3 regions of the Shewanella sp. NKUCC06_TVS genome follow, and region 3 is predicted to be linked to each of the others. Evidence: predicted binding sites of a transcription regulator. Region 3 holds the regulator's gene; each other region holds the start of a gene.

Region 1 (3,285 bases), on a different contig from region 3:
ATGCCCATATCCATGCCGACTTTGATGGCGTGGTACAGGAATACCGCGTGAATCGCTTCGCGCACTGGGTTGTTACCGCGGAACGAGAACGACACGTTCGATACGCCGCCCGAAATCATTGCGTGGGGCAGGGTGGCCTTAATTGCTTTAATGGCATCAATAAAATCGACGGCATAGTTGTCGTGTTCATCGATACCCGTGGCGATAGCGAAAATGTTCGGGTCGAAGATGATGTCTTCGGGCGGAAAGCCGACCTTATCGACCAACACCCGATAAGCGCGGGTACAAATTTCGATTTTACGCGCTTTAGTGTCGGCCTGACCCTGTTCGTCGAACGCCATGATAATGGCCGCCGCGCCGTAGCGTTTCACTAAGGTGGCTTGCTCGATAAACTTGGCTTCGCCTTCTTTAAGGGAAATCGAGTTAACTATGCCCTTGCCTTGAATACATTTGAGGCCAGCTTCGATCACTTCCCACTTAGAGGAGTCGATCATAATCGGTACGCGGCTGATGTCGGGCTCAGAGGCTATTAAGTTTAAAAACTTGTGCATGATCTCGGCGCCATCGAGCATGCCTTCGTCCATGTTGATGTCGATGATTTGCGCGCCGCTTTCGACCTGCTCGCGGGCGACATCGAGCGCTTGCTCAAACTTGCCTTCTTTGATCAGCTTTAAAAACTTAGCCGAGCCTGTGACGTTGGTGCGCTCACCCACGTTAACGAACAGGGATTGGGCGTCGATAGTCAGTGGTTCCAAACCGGCCAAGCGGCAAGCGACCGGAATGTCCGGCAAAATACGTGGATCGTGACGGCTCACTGCTTCGCGGATCACGCGGATATGTTCAGGCGTACTACCACAACAACCACCGATAATATTGAGCATGCCTTCGCGCGCCCAATCTTCGATCACATTCGCCATGTCTTCTGGCGTTTCATCGTAACCGCCAAACTCGTTCGGCAGGCCAGCATTCGGATGCGCCGACACATAACACTCACTGATGCGGGATAATTCTTCGACGTACGGGCGCAGCTCTTTTGGCCCAAGTGCACAGTTAAGACCGATAGATAAGGGCTTGATATGGCGAAGGGAATTGTAAAAGGCTTCGGTCGTTTGGCCAGTCAGTGTGCGGCCAGAGGCATCGGTAATGGTGCCCGAAATCATGATCGGCAATCTGTCTTTAGAATGCTGACCAAATAAGTCATCGAATACGGATTCAATCGCAAACAGTGCGGCTTTGGCGTTTAAGGTATCGAATATGGTCTCGACCATAATGATATCCGCGCCGCCTTCAATCAGCGCCTTAGTGGATTCTTTGTAAGCAGTCACTAACTCATCGAAGCTGACGTTGCGATAGCCAGGGTCGTTCACATCAGGGCTAATCGAACACGTACGGTTAGTGGGGCCTAACACACCGGCGACGTAGCGTGGAATGCCTGTGGCAGCAAAGGCTTCATCACAGGCTTCACGGGCGAGGCGCGCGCCGACTAAGTTAATTTCGGCGGACAGTGACTGCATGTCGTAATCGGCCATGGCGATGGTGGTGGCGTTAAAGGTGTTGGTTTCAATGATGTCGGCACCGGCGTTTAAGTAGTCGGTGTGAATTTGTTTGATGATGTGAGGCTGTGACAAGACCAAGAGGTCGTTGTTACCTTTGACATCCGTGTGCCAATCTTTAAAGCGTTCGCCGCGATAGTCCTCTTCTTCCAGCTTGTAGCCTTGGATCATAGTGCCCATTGCACCGTCTAAGATCAGAATGCGCTCTGCAAGCTGTTTGCGAATGTCTGCTAATATTTGGCTGGCTTTGGTTGAGGGTATCGTCATAAATAGTTACCTTAAATACAGCTAAGTTAAGTCCAAAAATCGGCCATTGTTATGCTAAGTGCATTTTATTGTCGTCAGCCGACATTTTTTGAATACTTGTTCTTAAAAATTTGTTTTGGACATTTAAACGTATAGACGTCCATAATACGCGACTTATGATTGTCAGGGCAAGATGAAAGTCAAAGGCATTAGGAGCGAGAATCGAGAATCAAGAATTTAGGCCCTCGGCTTGAGTTCCTAGCATCTAGTCCCTAACTAAAAAGGCATATATGAAACAAGTTCGATTGTTATTGTTGCGCCACGGTGAGTGTGAAGGCGGCGCTATCTTGCGGGGTCGTGTGGATGTGCCTTTAAGCAAAAAGGGTTGGCAACAAATGTCGGCAGCAGTTGAGTCACAGGCCAGCGTGTGTAGCGCGATTTATAGCTCGACTTCACGCCGCTGCGCCGATTTTGCCCACGCTTTCGCCGCCGAGCTGCATTCGACGGCAGCACTGATATCTGAGTCAAGGCCATTACAGGCGCAGTGTTTGTCGGGTTTACAGGAAATTGATTTTGGTGATTGGGATGGTTGTCGGCTCGATGAACTGTATCAACAAGAGGGCGAACACTTAGCGGCGTATTGGCAAAATCCTTGGCAAACTCCGCCGCCTAATGGTGAAACTATGGCAAGTTTTGAGTCGCGGGTGAATGGGACGATTGACCAGATACTCGCCGCTGAGTTTGAACGATTGACCCTTGACTCACATAAAATGGGTAATGAAAACAGTGCCATTAATGAAAACGCTGACAATATGCCAGCCACTCAAGTGTGGGTCGTGAGCCACGGCGGGGTGATCCGTCACTTAATGGCGCGTGCCCTAGGGGTTGAACGGGCGGTGGGGTTTTATAGTCAACTCGATTTACCCGTGGCGGCCGTGGTGACTATTAATGTGCTGCAAGATGAACAGGGTGCCTGCTATTGGCGTTTAGATTGGCCGAGTGGGCGCAGGTGTTGAGGCCTTATTTCACGACCTAGGCGATATGGTGTAGGCGTGATTGTTTGGCGAGAATAAGCTGACATGAAAATATTCTGATTTAAACAGCATTGCCTAATGGGATAGATGTAGGATAATGCTTTTCCCTGACGTTTGAACGAGATAGCGTATTACATGCGCAATGAGTGATAACGTCGCAGAAATAGGTGTTGGGAATAGACTCTCTTTGTTCGAATCGCTCCGTTGTTTTAATTCACAGTGGCGTTGTTAACAAAGAGCATATCAACCCAAACATAATAGGGAATCGGGGAGCTGCTCGTCAGTCAGCCCGAACTGTGCCCGCAACTGTGAGTAGTTTAAAGAAGCGCCTAGATTCTAGAGCCTAGCTCCTTCTTTTCTACAAGTCAGGAGACCTGCCTATTTCTGTTATCGCTGCGTGCAGCCTTAGTTCTCGAGCGGGTGACTCGAGGGAGCAGATGACAATATGCACA
Region 2 (3,285 bases), on a different contig from region 3:
TGATACTGCGCCGTGTCTTGTCTATGCGTGGATTGTTGATGAATCCGCTGTAATTTGTCGATGCTATGAAATAGTCATTTGACTCAATAAACAAGCCTGCATTCGCAGGCTTTTTACTCTATGTCACCCGCATTAATTCGTCTTCTGCTGGCGGGATAAACCTTCCCTCGCCACCAGTTGTAACCAATTTTGGATCAATGCAGAGTTAGCACTGTGGCGGCGATAGGCACCAAATAGCGGTCGTTTCAGACCTTCTTGGCCGAGTTTTACCGTAGCGAGACTCAGTCCATGTCCTTCATTAATCGACCAGCTTGGCAGTGCGGCTATGCCGTCTTTACAGGCGATGCGTTGCAATAACATCATGGTTAAATCACAGGTTTTTTGCTCGCCCGCCTCTATGCCCGCAGGCTCTAAAAAGTGGCGATAAATATCTAAACGTGTCAACGGCACTGGATAACTGATAATAGGCAAGTGTGCTAATTGCTTAGGGGTGACATAGGCTTCTTTCGCTAAAGGATGATCCTTAGCAACCACTAACTTCACTTCAAAATCAAACAAATGCTGGTAGGCGAGTGAATGCCCAGGCACAGGATCTGAGGTTAATACAATATCCAGTTCACCCATTTCTAAGGCATTGAGCGAGTCGAACAGATGACGGCTCGATAAGTCTAACTCGGCTGCCGGATGATCTTGCCTAAATTGCTCCATTACAGGCATTAACCAGCGAAAACAGCTATGGCACTCAATGCCGACCCGCAACTGATTGGTTTCGGTTTCCAGCCCATTCTTCAAATCTGTCTCGGTTTCTAACACCTTAGGCAAAATTTCTTCGGCCAGATGCAGCAGGCGTGCACCTTCTTGGGTGAATGACAGTGGCTTACTCTTACGCACAAAAATGGGCGAGTTAATCCTTTGCTCCAGCTCCTTAATCTGGTGGGAGAGGGCGGATTGAGTGACAAAACGTTTTTTGGCTGCGCCCGCCAAACTGCCGCTTTCTTTCAGGGCCATTAAGGTTCGCAGGTGTCTTAGTTCGATCATGTTCACTCCAAGTGAATTTCGCTCATGTTGTGCTTGAAATCAATTCGGTTGCTGGCATAGAGACTAACACAATAAACTTCTAGACGTCCAGACGCCCATTGTTATTTATCAAGGCTGAAATGCTGAAAAGTGCCAAGAGAAAACAATCTGGTGGGTGCAAGTGCCGAATATGGCTTATCTCAAATAAAGGAAGATAGTGTATGCAATTAAATAGTCTTGGGTTTCCCCGTATTGGGCGTCGTCGTGAATTGAAATTTGCCTTAGAAAAATACTGGCGTGGTGAGAGCACTCAGGCGGAATTACGTGAAGTGGCGAGTGAACTTCGCCGCACCCATTGGCAGTGGCAAGCTGCTGCGGGCATTGAGCAAGTTCCCGTAGGTGATTTTGCCTTTTATGATCAAGTGCTGACCTTAAGCGCGACTTTAAATGCCATTCCTGATCGTCATCGTGGTGAAGGGGCAATCGATCTCGATACTTTATTCCGTGTTGCCCGCGGCAGAGCGCCAACGGGCCAAGATGCGCCAGCCTCTGAAATGACCAAGTATTTCAATACTAACTATCACTATCTGGTACCTGAGCTCAGCCAAAACCAAGTGTTTTCGATTGCCTATGAGCAATTTTTCGATGAAGTCAGCGAAGCGCAAGCACTAGGCTATAAAGCCAAACCTGTTCTACTCGGCCCAGTTAGTTACTTGCACCTTGCTAAAACTGTGAGTCAAGAGTTCGATAAGTTAAGTTTATTACCGAATTTATTAGCTGCTTATGCTGACATTTTGGCGCGTTTTGCTGCTCAGGGAGTGCATTGGGTACAGCTCGATGAGCCCATTCTCGCATTGGAATTGGATGGCGAATGGCAAGCGGCTATGACTGAGGCGTATCAAGCACTCAGCACTGCGAAGGTGAAGATCCTTCTTACCAGTTATTACGGCGGTATCGCTCACCATCAAGCACTGGTATCAGCCTTGCCGGTCGCGGGTTTGCATGTCGATTTAGTCACAGCGCCGGATCAATTGGCAGTCTTTGCCAATGCGCTTGGTCAAGATCAAATTTTGTCGGCGGGTGTGGTCAATGGTCGCAACGTGTGGGCGGCAGAGGTGGATTTGATTGCCGAACGCATAGGCGCGGTTGCCCGTGATCTCGGAGATCGCTTGTGGATCGGTACTTCTTGCTCACTCCTGCATAGCCCTGTGGATTTAGAGGTGGAAGCCACGCTTGAGCCTGCGCTGCGTCAACAACTCGCGTTTGCGAAGCAAAAATTACTCGAACTGGCCAATGTGCGCCAATTGCTACTGGCACCTGAATCTATCGCGGCAAAAGAGATTGTGCAAACCTGTTTGGCACGCCGTGAGGCGAAAGCGCAGGCCGCCGACAGTCAAGTGATTGCCCGCGTTGCCGCGTTGACATCTGCCGATTATGAGCGCGTCAGTGATTTCAGCGTACGCCAAGCTGTGCAGCAGCAGAAATACCGTTTACCTCTGTTGCCGACCACCACCATTGGCTCCTTCCCACAAACACCAGCAATCCGTGGACTACGCAGTCGTTGGCGCAAGGGCGATCTGAGTGATGCACAATATACAGAGCAATTGCAGCAAGTCACCCGCGATACAATCGACCGCCAGCTTAAACTCGGTATCGATGTACTGGTTCATGGTGAGGCCGAGCGCAACGATATGGTGGAATACTTTGGTGAGCAGCTTGCGGGCGTTGGCTTTACCAAAAATGGTTGGGTGCAAAGTTATGGTTCACGCTGTGTTAAGCCGCCGTTGATCTATGGTGACGTCAGTCGTCCAAAGGCGATGACGGTCGATTGGGCCGAGTTTGCCCAAAGTCTCACCGACAAACCTGTAAAAGGCATGTTAACTGGTCCTGTGACGATTCTGCATTGGTCATTCGCCCGTGAAGATATCGGCCGCGATGTGATTGCGACTCAGCTGGCGCTGGCGATCCGTGATGAAGTGGTGGACTTACAAAATGCCGGTATTGGTATTATACAAATTGATGAGCCCGCCTTCCGTGAAGGTCTGCCATTGAAACAAAGTGAATGGCAAGCCTACTTAGATTGGGCGGTGAATGCCTTTAAACTCAGCGCTGCTGGCGTGACTGATGAGACTCAAATCCACACCCACATGTGTTACAGCGAGTTTAATGACACCATTGCCGCGATTGCCGCCATGGATGCCGATGTGATTACTATCGAGACTTCGCGTTCACGGATGGAGTTACTCAACGCCTTTGAAGATTTTGAAT
Region 3 (3,285 bases):
GATGAGTTGCGCTTTATCAGTGGCCAAACGCTCACGCAGATCTCGGGCTTGTTCATTCGACAACAACTGCTCAATCAACCCCTGTTGGTAGCTGATCAGCACTTGTAATTCTTCTTGCCATAGCTGACCCGCATCACGCAGCGCTAATAATTTATACAGGAAATTCGTGCTTTTACCCGCCGCAGAGACCACCACGAGATCATCACTATGACCGTGGGTTAACAGGATATGGGCGACTCGGCGATAACAATCGGCATCCGCTAAACTGGAGCCACCAAATTTATGTAAGTGACAACGTGCCATCTATTATTCCTCTACTGACAAGCCGCAACGGCGGCTAATCCTGCTTGAATATCTGCAACTAAATCGGCGGCATCTTCAATACCCACCGATAGACGCAATAGGGTTTCCTTAATACCTGCCTCAAAACGCGCTTGCGGCTCCATGGCTCTGTGGGTCATAGTGGCGGGCACTGCAACTAAACTTTCGACGCCACCTAAACTTTCCGCCACGCTAAATAAGCTGAGTGCACCTAAAAAGGCCACCACTTCGGCCTCGCCGCCTTTGAGCTCAAAGCTCAGCATAGCGCCAAAGCCCTGTTGTTGCTTGGCCGCAATGGCGTGACCTGGATGATCCGCAAGACCGGGGTAATAGACTTTGCTCACCACAGGGCTTTGGGTTAATACCTCAATAATACGCTGGGCATTGGCTTGATGCTCGCGAATACGCACCGCTAAGGTACGCAGGCCGCGCAGGGTCAGATAACTGTCGAAGGCTGAGCCCGTTAAGCCTAGAGTGTTCGACCACCAATGTAAGCTTTCGCCGATTTGCGCGTCTTTGGCGACCACAGCGCCGCCGACCACATCGCTGTGACCATTGATATATTTAGTGGTGGAGTGGATAACGATATCCGCGCCTAACAATAGGGGTTGTTGCAATATTGGCGATAAAAAAGTGTTATCTACCACCACCAGCGCGCCGACCCCATGGCTCGCCTTAGCAATGGCTTCGATATCTACCACACGCAATAACGGGTTCGATGGGGTTTCGAGCCACACCATCTTGGGATTCTGCGCAATAGCGGCGGCTAACGCTTGGCTGTCGGTTTGGTCGACCACAATGAGCTTAAACTGGCCTTTCTTCGCCAAGTTGGTAAATAAACGGTAGGAACCACCATAGCAATCATGGGGCACAACTAATAGGTCATCAGGGCCGAGCAAAGTGGTCACTAAGGTGATGGCCGCCATGCCAGTGCACGTCACTATGCCAGTGGCGCCCTTTTCTAATTGGGCTAATGCTTCACCTAAAATGCAGCGAGTTGGGTTGCCTGAACGACTGTAATCGAATTCGCGGGGATTTTTATGACCATCGAAGGCGTAATTAGTCGACAAATAAATCGGTGGCACAACTGCGCCATATTGAGTATCGCTTTCGATACCCTGACGCACTGCCAGTGTGGCTAATTGACGCTCTGCCATGGGTGGACTCCTAAATTCGATAGACTGATAGAGATGTCTGGACGTCTAAATGTACCTAAGCCCAACGCCATCGTCAATAGGCGTGAAGACGTTTAGACGTCTGAACATAAAGAAATCTGTTTGCAATCACAAAGAAATAGTAGCAATAATTTGACTGTTCTTTGTAAGGGTTTAAAATCTGCCCCGAATTTAGCGTTATAACAGGTGAGTCAATGACTGAATGGAATGGGGAATACATCAGCCCCTATGCTGAACATGGCAAGAAGAATGAACAAGTAAAAAAAATTACTGTGTCTATTCCGCTCAAAGTGCTTAAGGTCCTCACGGACGAACGTACTCGTCGTCAGGTCAATAATTTGCGTCACGCCACCAACAGCGAGCTGTTGTGTGAGGCATTTTTGCACGCCTACACTGGCCAGCCATTGCCCAACGATGAAGATCTGTCAAAAGATAATCCAGACAGCATTCCCGCAGAAGCCAAGTTGTTGATGGATCAAATGGGAATCGAGTGGGAAGACATGGAATAGCGACTCGTCGCTTTCAAAGTCATATCACAGTGCTCATCAATAGGGATCGTTAACGATCCCTTTTTGTTTATACCCAAGCGACTTCAAACTTTAAATTTCACCATCTTGAGTTGGTTTGGGATATAGGAAATCCTATGTTTTCTATGATAGATCCACAGACACTCGCCTTAGCCTCGCTGGTCGTGTTTCTGGGCGCCTTAACCCAAAGTCTGATTGGGTTTGGACTTGCGGTTGTCGCCAGTCCTTTGCTGTATATCGTCGATCCACAACTTGTACCTGCGCCTGTTATTGCTATGGGTTTCTCCATCGCCCTGCTGACCTTAGTGCGTGAACGCGGTCACTTAGAATTCAATGGCTTGCAATATGCGCTCCTAGGTCGCGTGCCCGGCGGTTTTATCGGCGCGAGCCTGTTGCTGTTTGCGCCTCAGCCCATACTGGGTTTATCCATCGCCGCCATTGTGACTGTCGCAGTGATCCTCAGCCTGTATAAATTCAGCCTGCCAGTGAATAAGAAAACCCTCTTCGGTGCAGGTGTGGTTTCAGGGATCTTCGGCAATATCGCCGCGATTGGTGGCCCACCGATGGCGATTTTGTTGGCAGGCAAAGATGCCTCGCAGTTTCGCGCAGCGCTGTCGGCCTTCTTCATTTTTAGCTCCATGATTGCACTGATCATTTTAGCGATCACTGGCTTATTAGAATTAAAACATCTGTGGCTGTCGTTGATGCTGCTCCCCTCAGTGATTTTAGGTTACTTAGTCGCAGGACGATTAGTGGGCCGTGTCGATAAAGAGAAGACAAAGATGGCGACGTTAGTCCTGTGCAGTATCAGCGCCTTAGTGCTAACGGTGAAGTCGGTTATCGAGTTATTACCCCAATAAGCGTCCTGCTTATACTGGCAAACCTTCTCACGATTCAAACAATAAAAAAGCACTGACATTGCCAGTGCTTTTTCTTTATCTATCAATATGTAAAGCCAGCTTACACTCAGCTTAAATAGCTTTGCCCTGCGTACACAATAAAGTGTCTTAAGGCGAGTACGCCCGTTAAGCTCGCACAAGCCACCATGATCATCGCGCCCTTAGTGTGGCGAGTCGCGGCGGGTAGCAGCATAAACAGCAATGGAATACCAAAACCTATACCGACAACGCCTATCCAGAACACGCTTGCCCATAACCCAGACGTTAACGATGCTAAGGCCGCAGCCGCCGCGCCGCCCTTGAAGTACAAGGCGCAGAACAACATGAACAGGAACAGAATTTCAATCGCCATCACAGGCAATT

The links. Region 3 encodes MetJ, which represses methionine synthesis genes. Its sites were predicted from a motif close to TAGACGTCTAGACGTCTA; they were not measured.
Region 1: metH (methionine synthase) is a predicted target of MetJ. The motif match lies at 1,945-1,962, and genes of this name have one in related genera.
Region 2: metE (5-methyltetrahydropteroyltriglutamate--homocysteine S-methyltransferase) is a predicted target of MetJ. The motif match lies at 1,111-1,128, and genes of this name have one in related genera.

The regions. Positions count from the first base shown of each region.
Region 1 is NZ_JAHKQX010000008.1:36,492-39,776, forward strand. Features, by position in the region: gene metH (methionine synthase) at 1-1,820, opposite strand, end outside; gene KO531_RS10475 (histidine phosphatase family protein) at 2,090-2,815, shown strand; cobalamin riboswitch at 3,037-3,230, shown strand.
Region 2 is NZ_JAHKQX010000002.1:342,791-346,075, reverse strand. Features, by position in the region: gene KO531_RS03575 (HDOD domain-containing protein) at 1-53, shown strand, start outside; gene KO531_RS03570 (LysR family transcriptional regulator) at 133-1,038, opposite strand; gene metE (5-methyltetrahydropteroyltriglutamate--homocysteine S-methyltransferase) at 1,239-3,285, shown strand, end outside.
Region 3 is NZ_JAHKQX010000004.1:197,998-201,282, forward strand. Features, by position in the region: gene KO531_RS06235 (bifunctional aspartate kinase/homoserine dehydrogenase II) at 1-303, opposite strand, end outside; gene metB (cystathionine gamma-synthase) at 315-1,478, opposite strand; gene metJ (met regulon transcriptional regulator MetJ) at 1,691-2,005, shown strand; gene KO531_RS06250 (sulfite exporter TauE/SafE family protein) at 2,140-2,883, shown strand; gene nrfD (NrfD/PsrC family molybdoenzyme membrane anchor subunit) at 2,990-3,285, opposite strand, start outside.